DNA from 4 places in the Burkholderia sp. EMB26 genome. Region 4 is predicted to be linked to each of the others. Evidence: predicted binding sites of a transcription regulator. Region 4 holds the regulator's gene; each other region holds the start of a gene.
The links. Region 4 encodes FNR, which switches genes on or off when oxygen is low (the NO sensors DNR and NnrR bind a similar motif). Its sites were predicted from a motif close to TTGATNNNNATCAA; they were not measured.
Positions count from the first base shown of each region.

Region 1 (3,025 bases), on a different replicon from region 4:
CTCGATGTACTTGCGGTATTCGTCGAGCGTGGTCGCGCCGATGCAGTGCAGCTCGCCGCGCGACAGCGCCGGCTTCAGCATGTTGCCCGCGTCCATCGCGCCTTCGGCCTTGCCCGCGCCGACCATCGTGTGGATCTCGTCGATGAAGACGATCGTCTGGCCTTCGTCCTTCGCGATGTCGTTGAGCACCGCCTTCAGGCGCTCCTCGAACTCGCCGCGATACTTCGCGCCGGCGAGCAGCGCGGCCATGTCGAGCGACAGCACGCGCTTGCCCTTCAGCGTCTCGGGCACTTCGCCGTTGACGATCCGCTGCGCGAGCCCTTCGACGATCGCCGTCTTGCCGACGCCCGGCTCGCCGATCAGCACCGGGTTGTTCTTGGTACGGCGCTGCAGGATCTGGATCGAGCGGCGGATTTCGTCGTCGCGGCCGATCACCGGATCGAGCTTGCCCGCGCGGGCGCGCTCGGTCAGGTCGACCGTGTATTTCTTCAGCGCCTCGCGCTGGCTTTCCGCATCCTGGCTGTGCACCTGCGAGCCGCCGCGCACCGCGGCGATCGCGGCTTCCAGCGCCTTGCGCGTGAGGCCGTGCTGACGCGCGAGCTTGCCGGCGTCGCCCTTGTCGTCCGACACCGCGAGCAGGAACATCTCGCTCGCGATGAACGTGTCGTTGAGCTTCTGCGCTTCCTTGTCGGCCTGGTTCAGCAGCCCGGCCAACTCACGGCCGATCTGGATGTCGCCGCCCGTACCCGTCACCTGCGGCAGGCGCGAGATGGCTTCGTTCAGCGCGCCTTGCAGCGCCTGCACGTGCACGCCCGCACGCGACATCAGCGAGCGGGCCGAGCCGTCCTGTTGCGCGACCAGCGCCGCGAGGACGTGAACGGGTTCGATGTATTGATTGTCGCGGCCTGCCGCGAGACTTTGCGCGTCCGCGAGTGCTTCCTGGAACTTGGTGGTGAGCTTGTCGATTCTCATTTAGTCGAGACCTCCAATTTTCGATTAACACCAAGATGAGGATGGTTATGCGGCTTTCAAGCGAAATTCGGGTTGATTCAGCGCAAAAAATGCCGGATCGCCTGAAAACGGCCGGCGGCGTGACGGGATGGGCGGCGCCCGCGTGTCAGTGGGCCTTGGACGACGGCTCGGCGGCCGCCGACACCTCGTCCGGCTCCGGCGCCGCACGCACGAGCGCGACCGGGCGAATGCCGAGCAGCGCCACGAGCGGCGACGCAGGCTCGGCCAGTTCGCCGATCGTGTGACGATCGAGCTCCGCGAAGAAGGCATCGCGCGCGGCCGCGAGCACGCCCTTCAGCCGGCACTGCGGCTCGATCACGCAGCCACGCGACTCGCTGTCGTCGGGCGAAAAGCAACCGACCAGCGCGAAGTCGTTTTCGGTCGCCCGCACCACCTGGCCGACCGTCAGTTGCAGCGAATCGGCGAACAGCCGCAGCCCGCCGTTGCGGCCGCGAACGGTGTCGACCCAGCCCAGCTCGCCGAGCTGCTGCACCACTTTCATCAGATGGTTCTTCGAGATGCCGTAGGCGTCCGAGATCTCCTGGATCGTCGCGAGCCCCTCGCCGCGCACGGCCAGGTACAGCATCACGCGCAGCGAATAGTCGGTGTAGTCGGTGAGTCTCATGAGCGAATACGGAAAAGATCGATCGTGCCCCGATTACCTGAACCGAGCCGATCGCGATGCGTGCAGGGGCCGATCGATGGTGCCGTTGCGCGGCCCCGGGTTGCCGGGATCGCGTGCGCGCAATAAGATGCGTGACATCTACACGTTTTCCAGGGGTTATTGGACGCTATTTTGCGTCAAAATCCGGCCGGCGTCCTGCTCGTCACCCGTGCCGCCGCGCCGTCGCTGCCCCGATCCACCGGCCATTTTCGTCATGACTGCCCTGCCCGCCTCGCCCGAATCCGCACCGGCCCGCCCCCGCGACGCCGAGCCGACCGAAGACAACATCCGCGATCTCGTCTACGCGTTCTACGACCGCGTGCGCGCCGATCCGCTGCTCGGACCCGTGTTCGACGCGAAGCTGGCCGGCCGCTGGGACGATCATCTGCCGAAGATGGTGACGTTCTGGTCGAGCCTCGTGCTCGGCACCAAGGGCTATCGCGGCAACGTGCAGCAGGCGCACCAGCCGCTCGACGGGATCGAGCCGGCCCACTTCAGCCGCTGGCTGTCGCTGTTCCTGAAAACCGTCGAAGCGCGCTACGCGCCGCCGGCGGCGCTCCGTTTCATGGAGCCCGCGCTGCGGATCGCGCAGAGCCTGCAGTTGAGTCGGTTCGGCTGGGATTACCAGATTCCGCCCGAGCAGCAGGCGCTGCTCGACGCGATCGCGCCGCGCCGTCGCGACGCGGGCGACGATTCGCACGCGTTGCCGTCGCGGGCCCGCGGCGAGCCGTTTCCGACCAAGATCATCGGGCGCAGCGTCGACCCGGACGCGTAACGTCCGTCACCCGCGACGATCGCGTGCATGCGGCACATCGCCGCATCGTTCGCGCGCCGCGCTCAGCGCCGCGTGTTGCCCGACTCGACGCCCCAGCGCGCGAGCGCGGCGTCGTCGGTGCTGCGCGCATCGACCCAGCGCTCGCCGTCCGGCGTCGTTTCCTTCTTCCAGAACGGCGCTTCGGTCTTCAGGTAATCCATCACGAATTCGCACGATGCAAACGCATCGCCGCGGTGCGACGCGACCGTCGCGACCATCACGATCTGGTCGAGCGGCAACAGCCTGCCGACGCGATGCACGATCGCGACGTCGATGCCCGGCCAGCGCCGGCCGGCCTCGGCCGCGATCTTCTCGAGCGCCTTCTCGGTCATTCCGGGATAGTGTTCGAGCTCCATCGCGGCGACCGACTCGCCTTCGTTCAGGTCGCGCACCGTGCCGACGAAGCACGCGACCGCACCGATCTTCGGGTTGCGCGCCCGCAATGCCGCGACTTCGGCATTCAGATCGAAATCGTCGGTCTGGACTCGTACCGTTGCCATCGCCCGGCCCTCAACCGCCCGTCACCGGCGGAAAGA
Region 1 is NZ_CP078070.1:2,074,323-2,077,347, forward strand. Features, by position in the region: gene clpB (ATP-dependent chaperone ClpB) at 1-972, opposite strand, end outside; gene KU887_RS09750 (Rrf2 family transcriptional regulator) at 1,118-1,636, opposite strand; gene KU887_RS09755 (group III truncated hemoglobin) at 1,890-2,450, shown strand; gene KU887_RS09760 (molybdenum cofactor biosynthesis protein MoaE) at 2,513-2,989, opposite strand; gene moaD (molybdopterin converting factor subunit 1) at 3,000-3,025, opposite strand, start outside.
Region 1: a site for FNR is predicted at 1,045-1,058, ahead of clpB (ATP-dependent chaperone ClpB). Genes of this name have one in related genera too.

Region 2 (3,025 bases), 1.5 Mb from region 4:
GTCGGTGCCGGGCGCGACCGGTTCGCCGTCGTCGTCCACGACGCGGCCGGTGTTGTACTCGGTCAGGTAGTTCGAGAAGCGGTTGTAGAACACGCCGACGCTGCCGCGGTTCGGCCCGCTCGCATAGCGCAGGGACAGGTCGGTCGACACGGCCTTTTCCTTCGACGCGTTCGGGTTGCCGATCAGGAACTGGCCGGTCGCATCGTGCGGGCCGTTCGAATACAACTCGTAGAAGGTCGGCGCGCGTTCGGTGTAGGCGACGTTCGCCGCGATCGACCAGACCGGCGTCAGTGTGAACAGCGCGCCGGCCGACAGGCTGCCCGCGTTGAAGTCGCGCGGCTGCGCGCCCGCGAATTTCTCGACGCCGGCCGGATCGGGATCGACCTTCACATGCTCGAAGCGGCCGCCGAGGCTCAGCTTCAGCGCCGGGACCACCTGCCATTCCTCGAGGCCGAACAGCGCGACGCTGTTGGTGCGCGTGGACGGCACGAGCATTTCGTCGCCGAGCGCCGAGAACGTGTTCTGGCCGAACTGCACGCCGATCGCGCCTTCGAACGGCCCGATCTTGCGATGGCGCGCCTCGATGCGCGCCTCGTAGCCGCGATTGCGGAAGGTGGTCGCCGTCTCGCCGTTGTCGATTTCCTTGTGACGGTAGTCGGTGTACGCGAAATCGAATTTCAGCGTCGTGAACGGCCCGCTCAGGTTGCGCACCTCGGAGGCGAGCGCGAGGCGTTCCTGACGCATCCGCAGCCGCACGTCGCTTTCCGCGACCGAGCCATAGTTCGATTCGTAGCCGCTGTACGACAGGCCTGCGAAACCGTCCGCCCACGTGTACGACGCGCCGACCGCACCGCCGTGCACGCGGCCGTCGCTGTTCGGCACGTTGCCTTCCGGTTGCGGCGTGTCGGGACCGTCGATCGCGCGTTGCTGGCTGCTGCGCGCGTAGCCGGGAATCCGCAGCTTGCTCGTTTCGCGATCGAACGCGTCGACGTGGAATGCGAAGCGGCCGTTGCCGCCTTCGACCTGCGCGGCGCCGGCACGCACGGAATTCGCGCCGCCGTAGCGCGCGTCGAGCGCGCCGGTCACCCCCTGGATCGCTTCGCGCGGAATCCGGTTGTCGATCGTGTTGACCACGCCGCCCACCGCGTTGCCGCCGTACAACAGCGCGGCCGGCCCGCGCACGATTTCGACGCGCTCGATCGACAGCGGATCCTGCGGCACCGCATGGTCGTACGACAGCGACGACGCGTCATAGGCCGCGACGCCGTTCTGCAGCAGCCGGATCCGGTCGCCGTCCATCCCGCGGATGATCGGCCGGCCGACCATCGGCCCGTAGGTGGTGGTCGACACGCCGGGCAGCCCGTTGAGCGTTTCGCCGAGCGAATCGGCCTGGCGGCGTGTCAGTGCATCGCCGGAGAGCTGGACGGTCGGGGCGATCAGTTCGGTGTCGCCGAGCGGGTTCGCGGTCACGAAGATCGGTGCAAGCGGCGCGGATGGGTTGGCGGGCGTGCCGGACGCGCCCGGTGCATCGGTCTGCGCGTGGGCGACGGCGGCGAACAGCATCAGCGACAGGGACGAGAGCGGGCGAAGCGGTAAGCGAGGGAGGTCGCGCATGGTCGGTGAATCGGTTGGAATCGGATCGGATAACGAGCGATGCGGGCCACCGCTGGATACGATATATTGTTGCGTCAATGACGCGCAATGACCCGTTGGAACATGGCTCGGCGAGGCTCGGCCACCGGGTCGGGACGGCGTCAGGCGGACGAGCACGCGAAATGATATGTTATATCATGTCAAATTCCAAGCCGAATGGCGGGATCTCGTCGGGTTTCCGTCGGAGCGGTGAAAGGGTGGCGCGAGCGGCGGGGCGGCGAGCGATCGACGGCTCGAGCTTTCACGTCGAACGATGCCGATCGTGGCGCGTCGGGTCGATTGCTGCATCCGTTCCGATGCGTTGACGCGTATCAACGTGCTCCGATTCCGGAACCGGATACTGGGTCGCTCATCGACCAGACAGGAGCGACGCATGACCCAGACCATGAAAGCAGCCGTGGTACACGCGTTCGGCGCGCCGTTGCGCATCGAGGAAGTGCCGATTCCGGCACCGGGGCCCGGCCAGATTCTCGTCAACATCAAGGCGTCGGGCGTTTGCCATACCGATCTGCACGCGGCCGACGGCGACTGGCCCGTCAAGCCGTCGCTGCCGTTCATCCCGGGCCATGAAGGCGTGGGGATCGTCGCGGCGGTCGGCGCGGGCGTCACGCACGTGCGCGAGGGCGATCGCGTCGGCGTGCCGTGGCTCTATACGGCCTGCGGCCATTGCGAGTACTGCTGCACGGGCTGGGAAACGCTCTGCCACGGTCAGCAGAACACCGGCTATTCGGTGAACGGCAGCTACGCGGAATACGTGCTGGCCGATCCCGACTACGTCGGCCAGTTGCCCGCGCAGGTCGCGTTCGACGAGATCGCGCCGATCCTGTGCGCGGGCGTCACGGTCTACAAGGGCATTCGCGTCACCGACACGCGCCCGGGCCAGTGGCTCGCGATTTCCGGCATCGGCGGCCTCGGGCACGTGGCCGTGCAGTATGCGCGGGCGATGGGCCTGCACGTCGCGGCCATCGACATTTCCCCCGACAAGCTCGCGCTGGCGCGGCAACTGGGCGCGCACCTGACGATCGACGCGTCGATCGACGACCCCGCAACAGTGATCCAGAAGGAAATCGGCGGCGCGCACGGCGTGCTCGTCACGGCCGTGTCGCGCAGCGCGTTCGCGCAGGCGCTCGGGATGGTCCGGCGCGGCGGCACGGTGGCGCTCAACGGTTTGCCGCCGGGCGATTTCCCGCTGCCGATCTTCTCGACCGTGCTGAACGGCATCACCGTGCGCGGGTCGATCGTCGGCACGCGGCGCGATCTGCAGGAATCGCTCGATTTCGCGGCGGACGGCCTGGTGCGCGCGCACATCCACCGCGACCGGCTCGGCAACATCAACGACGTATTCGCGAAGCTGCGGGAAGGGAAGGTCGAC
Region 2 is NZ_CP078071.1:601,539-604,563, reverse strand. Features, by position in the region: gene KU887_RS19390 (TonB-dependent receptor) at 1-1,614, opposite strand, end outside; gene adhP (alcohol dehydrogenase AdhP) at 2,027-3,025, shown strand, end outside.
Region 2: a site for FNR is predicted at 1,955-1,968, ahead of adhP (alcohol dehydrogenase AdhP). Genes of this name have one in related genera too.

Region 3 (3,025 bases), 340 kb from region 4:
GTCAATTGGAAATAAGAATATTTCTCATTTTTCGCCGTTCGACCCAATCCTCAACCCTGGATAAGCGCTGGGCGCGACATCCGGCATTCATCGATCGAACCCGCACGTCGCGCCCCCTTTCGGCATCATCTGAATACGTTCACCGCATCCACGAGCCGCGTCGCCTGCTGCTTCAGGCTCTCCGACGCCGCCGTGCTCTGTTCGACGAGCGCCGCGTTCTGCTGCGTGATGTTGTCCAGGTGCACGACCGCCTGGTCGACCTGCGCGACACCCGTGCTCTGCTCGGCCGTCGACGAGCTGATCTCCGCAATCAGATCCGACACGCGCTTCACCTGCGTGACGATGTCCTCCATCGTCTTGCCCGCGCCATCGACGATCCGCGCACCCGACTCGACCCGCTCGACACTCGCGCCGATCAGCGTCTTGATCTCCTTCGCCGCGTTCGCGCTGCGCTGCGCGAGCGCGCGCACCTCGCCGGCGACCACCGCGAAACCACGACCCTGTTCGCCCGCGCGCGCCGCCTCGACCGCCGCGTTCAGCGCGAGGATGTTGGTCTGGAACGCGATGCCGTCGATCACGCCGATGATGTCGGCAATTCTCCTCGAGCTGTCGGTGATCTCGCTCATCGTCGTGACGACCTCGCTGACCGCCTGCCCGCCCCGCTCGGCCGCCTCGCTCGCGGACACGGACAACTGATTCGCCTGCAGCGCCGTCTCCGCATTGCTCGACACGGTGGCCGTCATCTCGGCCATCGACGCGGCCGTTTCCTGCACGCTCGACGCGGCCTGCTCGGTGCGCGCGCTCAGGTCGTTGTTGCCCTGCGCGATCTCGTTGCTCGCGCGCTGCACGTTGTGCACCTGCTCGCTGACGTCGTCGACGAGCCAGCGGAACATCAGCCCGAGCTGGTTGATCGTGCGCAATGTCATGCCGATCTCGTCGACGCGATTCATCCGCACGCCGCGCCGGCTCTCGCCGGTCGCGACGTTCAGCGCCTGCTCGTGCAGCCGTTTCAACGGTTGCACGATCTGCGCGTCGAGCCACCAGCCGGTGGCCGCCGCCACGCCGACCGTCACGCCGGCAAACGCCGCGAGCCCGCCGCCGGCCAGCCCGCAGGCCCAGCCCGCGCCGACGACCGCCGGCGCCAGCACGCACAGCGCCGAATGCACGCGTGCGCGCACCGACATCGTCTGCGACAGCGATGCGAGCCGCAGCAGCCCGGTACGGATGACGAGCCCCTTGTGGAACCGGCGCCGGCCGGCCTTGCCTTCGCGAAACGCGCGATACAGCGCGTCCGCGGCCTGGGTCTCGTCGTGCGGCGCCTTCGTGCGCACCGACATGTAGCCTTGCGGCGCGCCGTTGCGCATCACCGGAATCGCGTTCGCGCGCACCCAGTAGTGATCGCCGTTCTTGCGGCGGTTCTTCACGAGCGCGGTCCAGGGCTCACCGCGCCTGAGCGTCGCCCACATGTCGGCGAACGCCTCCTTCGGCATGTCCGGGTGACGCACCACGTTGTGCGGCTGGCCGACGAGCTCTTCGTTCGAGAACCCGCTCACCTGCGCGAACGTCGTGTTTGCGTAGGTGATGATGCTGTCGGCATCGGTGGTCGACATCAGCGTGACGTCGTCGGGAAAATCGAATTCCTGTTGGGTAACGGGCTGGTTGTTGCGCATGCAAGGCTCCGAAAGGCGGATCTGTCGTCCGCGCCGCGCTGAAGTCGCGCTCAGTAGCCGAAAAACGGTTGATCGCTTTACGACACTCTCGTCCTTACTGTCGGCAATTCATCGGAAAACCTTAATTCCGTTGCGCATAAAATGGGCAATCCAGCCATTGCCATGATTTCGATCAAATAATCCGGCGATAATCCCGACACGCGTTTATCAACTTGTCACAACGCGCGGCCCGATGCGCCAATGCCAGCATCCGTTGCGCGCGGCGAAACGATTTGACTTATCCTGCTCCATTCCACCTGAATTCGAATTCCATGAAAAAGGCATTGCATGAACTGAATCGGCTGTCCTGGAATACGGCGACGGTCGCGCACAACAGCCATAAAGGCGATCAGGCTGCATTTTTCCGCAATGGCGGCTCGACGCTGTTTCCGGAAGAACGCGAACTGCTCGGCGATCTCACCGGTCTGCGGCTCTTGCACCTGCAATGCAACGCGGGGCAGGACACGCTGAGCCTCGTGCGCGACGGCGCGGATGCAACCGGTGTCGACATCTCCGACGAGGCGATCGACTTCGCGCGGCGACTGTCGGCCGACGCCGGCCTGCCCGCGCGGTTCGAGCGCGCCGACGTACTCGACTGGATGCCCGAAGCCGCCGCGCGCGGCGAGCGCTTCGATCGCGTGTTCACGTCGTACGGCGCGATCTGCTGGCTGTCCGACCTGAGCGCATGGGCGCGCGGGATCGCCTCGCTGCTCGCACCGGGTGGCCGCTTCGCGATGATCGAGTTCCACCCGTTCTCACTGTATTTCGACGAACAGTGGCAACCGCGCTACGACTACTTCAAGAGCGACGCGACCGAGGAACCCGCGGGCGTCGGCGATTACGTCGCGGCGTCCGGCACGGGGCTCGGCGAGCAGCACGATCATCCGGGCATCGTCGGTTTCGCGAACCCGCATCCGAGCTACGAGTTCATGTGGGGCATCGGCGACGTGGTGAATGCGCTGGTCTCGGCCGGGCTCGCGATCGAGCGCCTGAACGAATATCCGTACGCGAACGGCTGGAAGGGCTTCGACGGCATGCGCGAGCTGGAGGGCCGCCGGATGGTGCCGCCCGAAGGCATGCCGCGCCTGCCGTTGATGTACGCAATCGCCGCGCAGCGGGCGGCCGCATGACGCGCCGCACCGCCGCCGAACGCGACGCGCTGTCGGCCCGCCTGCTGGCCCGCGACGACGTGCCGCTCGTGTGGACCATCGACCGCCGCGAAATCATCGAGCACCTGTACGTGCTGCGCGACGGCACGCTGCATCTCGTGGCCGAGTTCTACGACGTGGCCGGCTGGCCCGACGGCGAAGCCGATC
Region 3 is NZ_CP078071.1:1,754,039-1,757,063, forward strand. Features, by position in the region: gene KU887_RS24620 (PAS domain-containing methyl-accepting chemotaxis protein) at 126-1,670, opposite strand; gene KU887_RS24625 (class I SAM-dependent methyltransferase) at 1,982-2,839, shown strand; gene KU887_RS24630 (GNAT family N-acetyltransferase) at 2,836-3,025, shown strand, end outside.
Region 3: a site for FNR is predicted at 1,833-1,846, ahead of KU887_RS24620 (PAS domain-containing methyl-accepting chemotaxis protein). Genes of this name have one in related genera too.

Region 4 (3,025 bases):
ACGCGCACAGGGCGGCGCCGTGAGAAAAAGCGAGCCAGTTCATGATGGGGGACAGCCGTGGAAGCAGTAGACGAACGAATCGGGTAGCGCTAGTCTGCGAGCAGCGCGGGAATAAGAGAAGCTAAATCACCTAATGCAGATTAAGGAAATCTAATGCTCGACTACGCGTTGCTCGATGCCCTCGCCGCCGTGATCCGGCACGGTTCGTTCGAGCGGGCGGCCAAGGAGCTGAATGTCACGCCGTCGGCGGTGTCGCAGCGCGTGAAGCTGCTGGAGGAGCGGGTCGGCAGCGTGCTCGTCAAGCGCGGGCAGCCGTGCGTCGCGACCACGTCGGGCGCGCTGCTGTGCCGGCATACCGAACGCGTGCAGTTGCTGGAAGCCGAACTGGGCGGCCGGATGCCCGCGTTGCCGGGCCAGATCGCGAGCGCGTGGCCGACGCTGCGCGTGGCCGTCAACGACGACAGCGTCGCGACGTGGTTCATCGACGCGGTCGGGCCGTTCTGCACCGAGCGCGAGACGCTGCTCGACCTCGTGATCGACGATCAGGATTACACGGCCTCGCGCATCCGCGACGGCAGCGTGCAGGGCGCCGTGACCGCGCAGGCCGAGCCCATCCAGGGCTGCCGGTCGGAGCGGCTCGGGCGGATCCGCTATCGCGCGGTGTGTTCGCCGGCGTTTTACGCACGTTATTTCGACGCGGGGATCACGCGCGATGCGCTGCGCCGCGCGCCGTGCGTGATGTTCAATCCGAAGGACGGGTTGCAGGCGCGTTTCATCCGGCGCGTGACGCGCGCGGATCTCGATCCGCCGCAGCACTGGATACCGCACGTCGCCGGCTACCTGCGCGCGTGCGAAACGGGATTGGGATGGGGGATGTGCCCGGACCGGATGGTCGACCGCCAGCTGGCGGCGGGCGAGTTGATCGACATGTCGCGCGGGCGAACCATCGACATCGATCTGTACTGGCAGAGCTGGCGTCTGTCGATCGGCTGGCTCGACGATTTCAGCGCGGCGCTGAAAGCGCGTGCCGCGCTGTTTCTCGACTGACCGGCGACGTTGGGCAGGCGGCGCGCGACGGGCGCGCGCCGTGCGGTATCAGAGGTGTTGCAGGCCGTCGAAGTCGATGATCTGCACGTGGCGGCCCTGCATTTCGATCAGGCCGCGCTTCTGGAATTTCGACAGCGTGCGGCTGACCGTTTCGAGCGTCATGCCGAGATAGCTGCCGATGTCCTCGCGCGTCATCCGCAGGTTGAATTCCGACGGCGAGTAGCCGCGCTTCAGGTAGCGCGACGACACGTCGAGCAGGAACGCGGCGACGCGCTCTTCGGCATTCAGCGAACCGAGCAGCATCGTTTGCGACGTTTCGCGCACGATCTGTTCGCTCATCAGCTTGTGCATGCGCAACTGCATCGAGCCGGCTTCCGAGCACAGCGTCTTGAGCGCGCTGTACGGAATCACGCAGACCGAGCTGTCTTCCAGCGCGACCGCGGTGCGCGGGTGCGTATCGTCGCAGATGCCGTCGAGGCCGAGCGCTTCGCCGGCAAGGTGCAGGCCCGTGACCTGTTCGCGGCCGTCGTGACGCGTCGCGACGGTTTTCAGCGAACCCGAGCGCACAGCGTACAGGTTGTCGAATGCGTCGCCTTCGCGGAACAGCGCTTCGCCGCGCTTGACCGGGCGTGCCGCGCAGATGACCGACTCGAGGCGACTGAGCGCTTCGGGCGCCAGGCCCTGCGGCATGCACAGGTGCCGCATCGCGCACGACGAGCAGTGCGCGGCCTGGCGAGGGGCCCAGCTACCGGCATGGGGCGTGGCGGCGGGGCGGGTGGCGACGGGCGTCAGCATGATCGTATACTCCGGCGTTGAATCGACGAAATCATTGTCCCACCGCAAGTTGCCGCTGTCGGGTGACAAAACGTCGCGACCGGCCGCGCCTGCCGAGCGCCGCTCAGGCGGCCGGCTCGTCCGCGTTGGCGGCCGCCGGGATCAGCAGCACGGGCAGCGTCGCGTGGCGCACGCACTGTTCGGCGATGCTGCCGAGCACGAGGCGGCGGAAGCCGCGACGGCCGTGCGTGCCGAGCACGAGCAGATCGGCGCCGAACGCTTTCGCGCCGTCGAGGATCAGCGACGATACGTCGTTGAGCGACGTCGCTTCGTTCAGCCGCGTTTCGCCTTTCACGCCGGCGGCCTGCATCCGCTTCGCGAAATCCTGCGCGAGCGTGTTGCCCTGCGCGACGAGCTGATCGCGCAGCACGGACGGATCGTAGCCGGGCACGTTGTAGTAGATCGCGGCGTTTTCGACGACGTAGAACGGCTGCAGCTCGGCGCCGTGCGCTTTCGCGAGCGCCAGCGCGGCGTCGAACGCATGGCGGGACGTGTCGCTGCCGTCGACGGCAACCAGAATACGCTTGTACATAGTGTCTCCGAGTGGCGGGTTGAAACGAAGTCGGCCGGATGGCCGAGCGGGCTGGGCGATGCGCGATGCTGCGAGGCAGAGTAAACCAACGGGCAGGATCGTGCAGCGAGATGCCCGCGCTGCCGCACGGTCGCGCGGTTCCGGTCGCGGCCGGGCAGGGCCATGCATGCGACGCATGCTGCACCGCGCGATGCGTGTCGCGTGGTGTGGCCGCATCGTCGGCGAAACCGCATGCGCGCGCATCGACCCGACACGGCAGTCACGCCGATGCGCGGCACGCATCGCCATTCAATCGCAATCGCGCCGCGCCGCCATGACTTCGGTCAATGCATGTGCGTCGATGCGATGCGCGGCAGGCATGACCGTGAACGCCGAGGCCCGTGCGCGGAACCGTTCGCTTCGGCATCGCGCGAACGAGTATCGGCGCGTAGCGCGAATCGTACGCGCCGATCCACCGCCATCGTTCGACGGCGATTCCGAATCGAACGATCGATTCAAACGCCGCGCGGGCTATCCCGGCACGGCGGTCAACTCGATGACGCGCTCGGGGCGGCGGCCGTGGCCGGGCCAGTACGCGCTGCCGTACATCCGGTGAACGGGACCGAACGGCGC
Region 4 is NZ_CP078071.1:2,098,811-2,101,835, forward strand. Features, by position in the region: gene KU887_RS26200 (LysE/ArgO family amino acid transporter) at 1-43, opposite strand, end outside; gene KU887_RS26205 (LysR family transcriptional regulator ArgP) at 154-1,047, shown strand; gene fnr (fumarate/nitrate reduction transcriptional regulator Fnr) at 1,096-1,842, opposite strand; gene KU887_RS26215 (universal stress protein) at 1,946-2,413, opposite strand; gene KU887_RS26220 (DUF3005 domain-containing protein) at 2,924-3,025, opposite strand, start outside.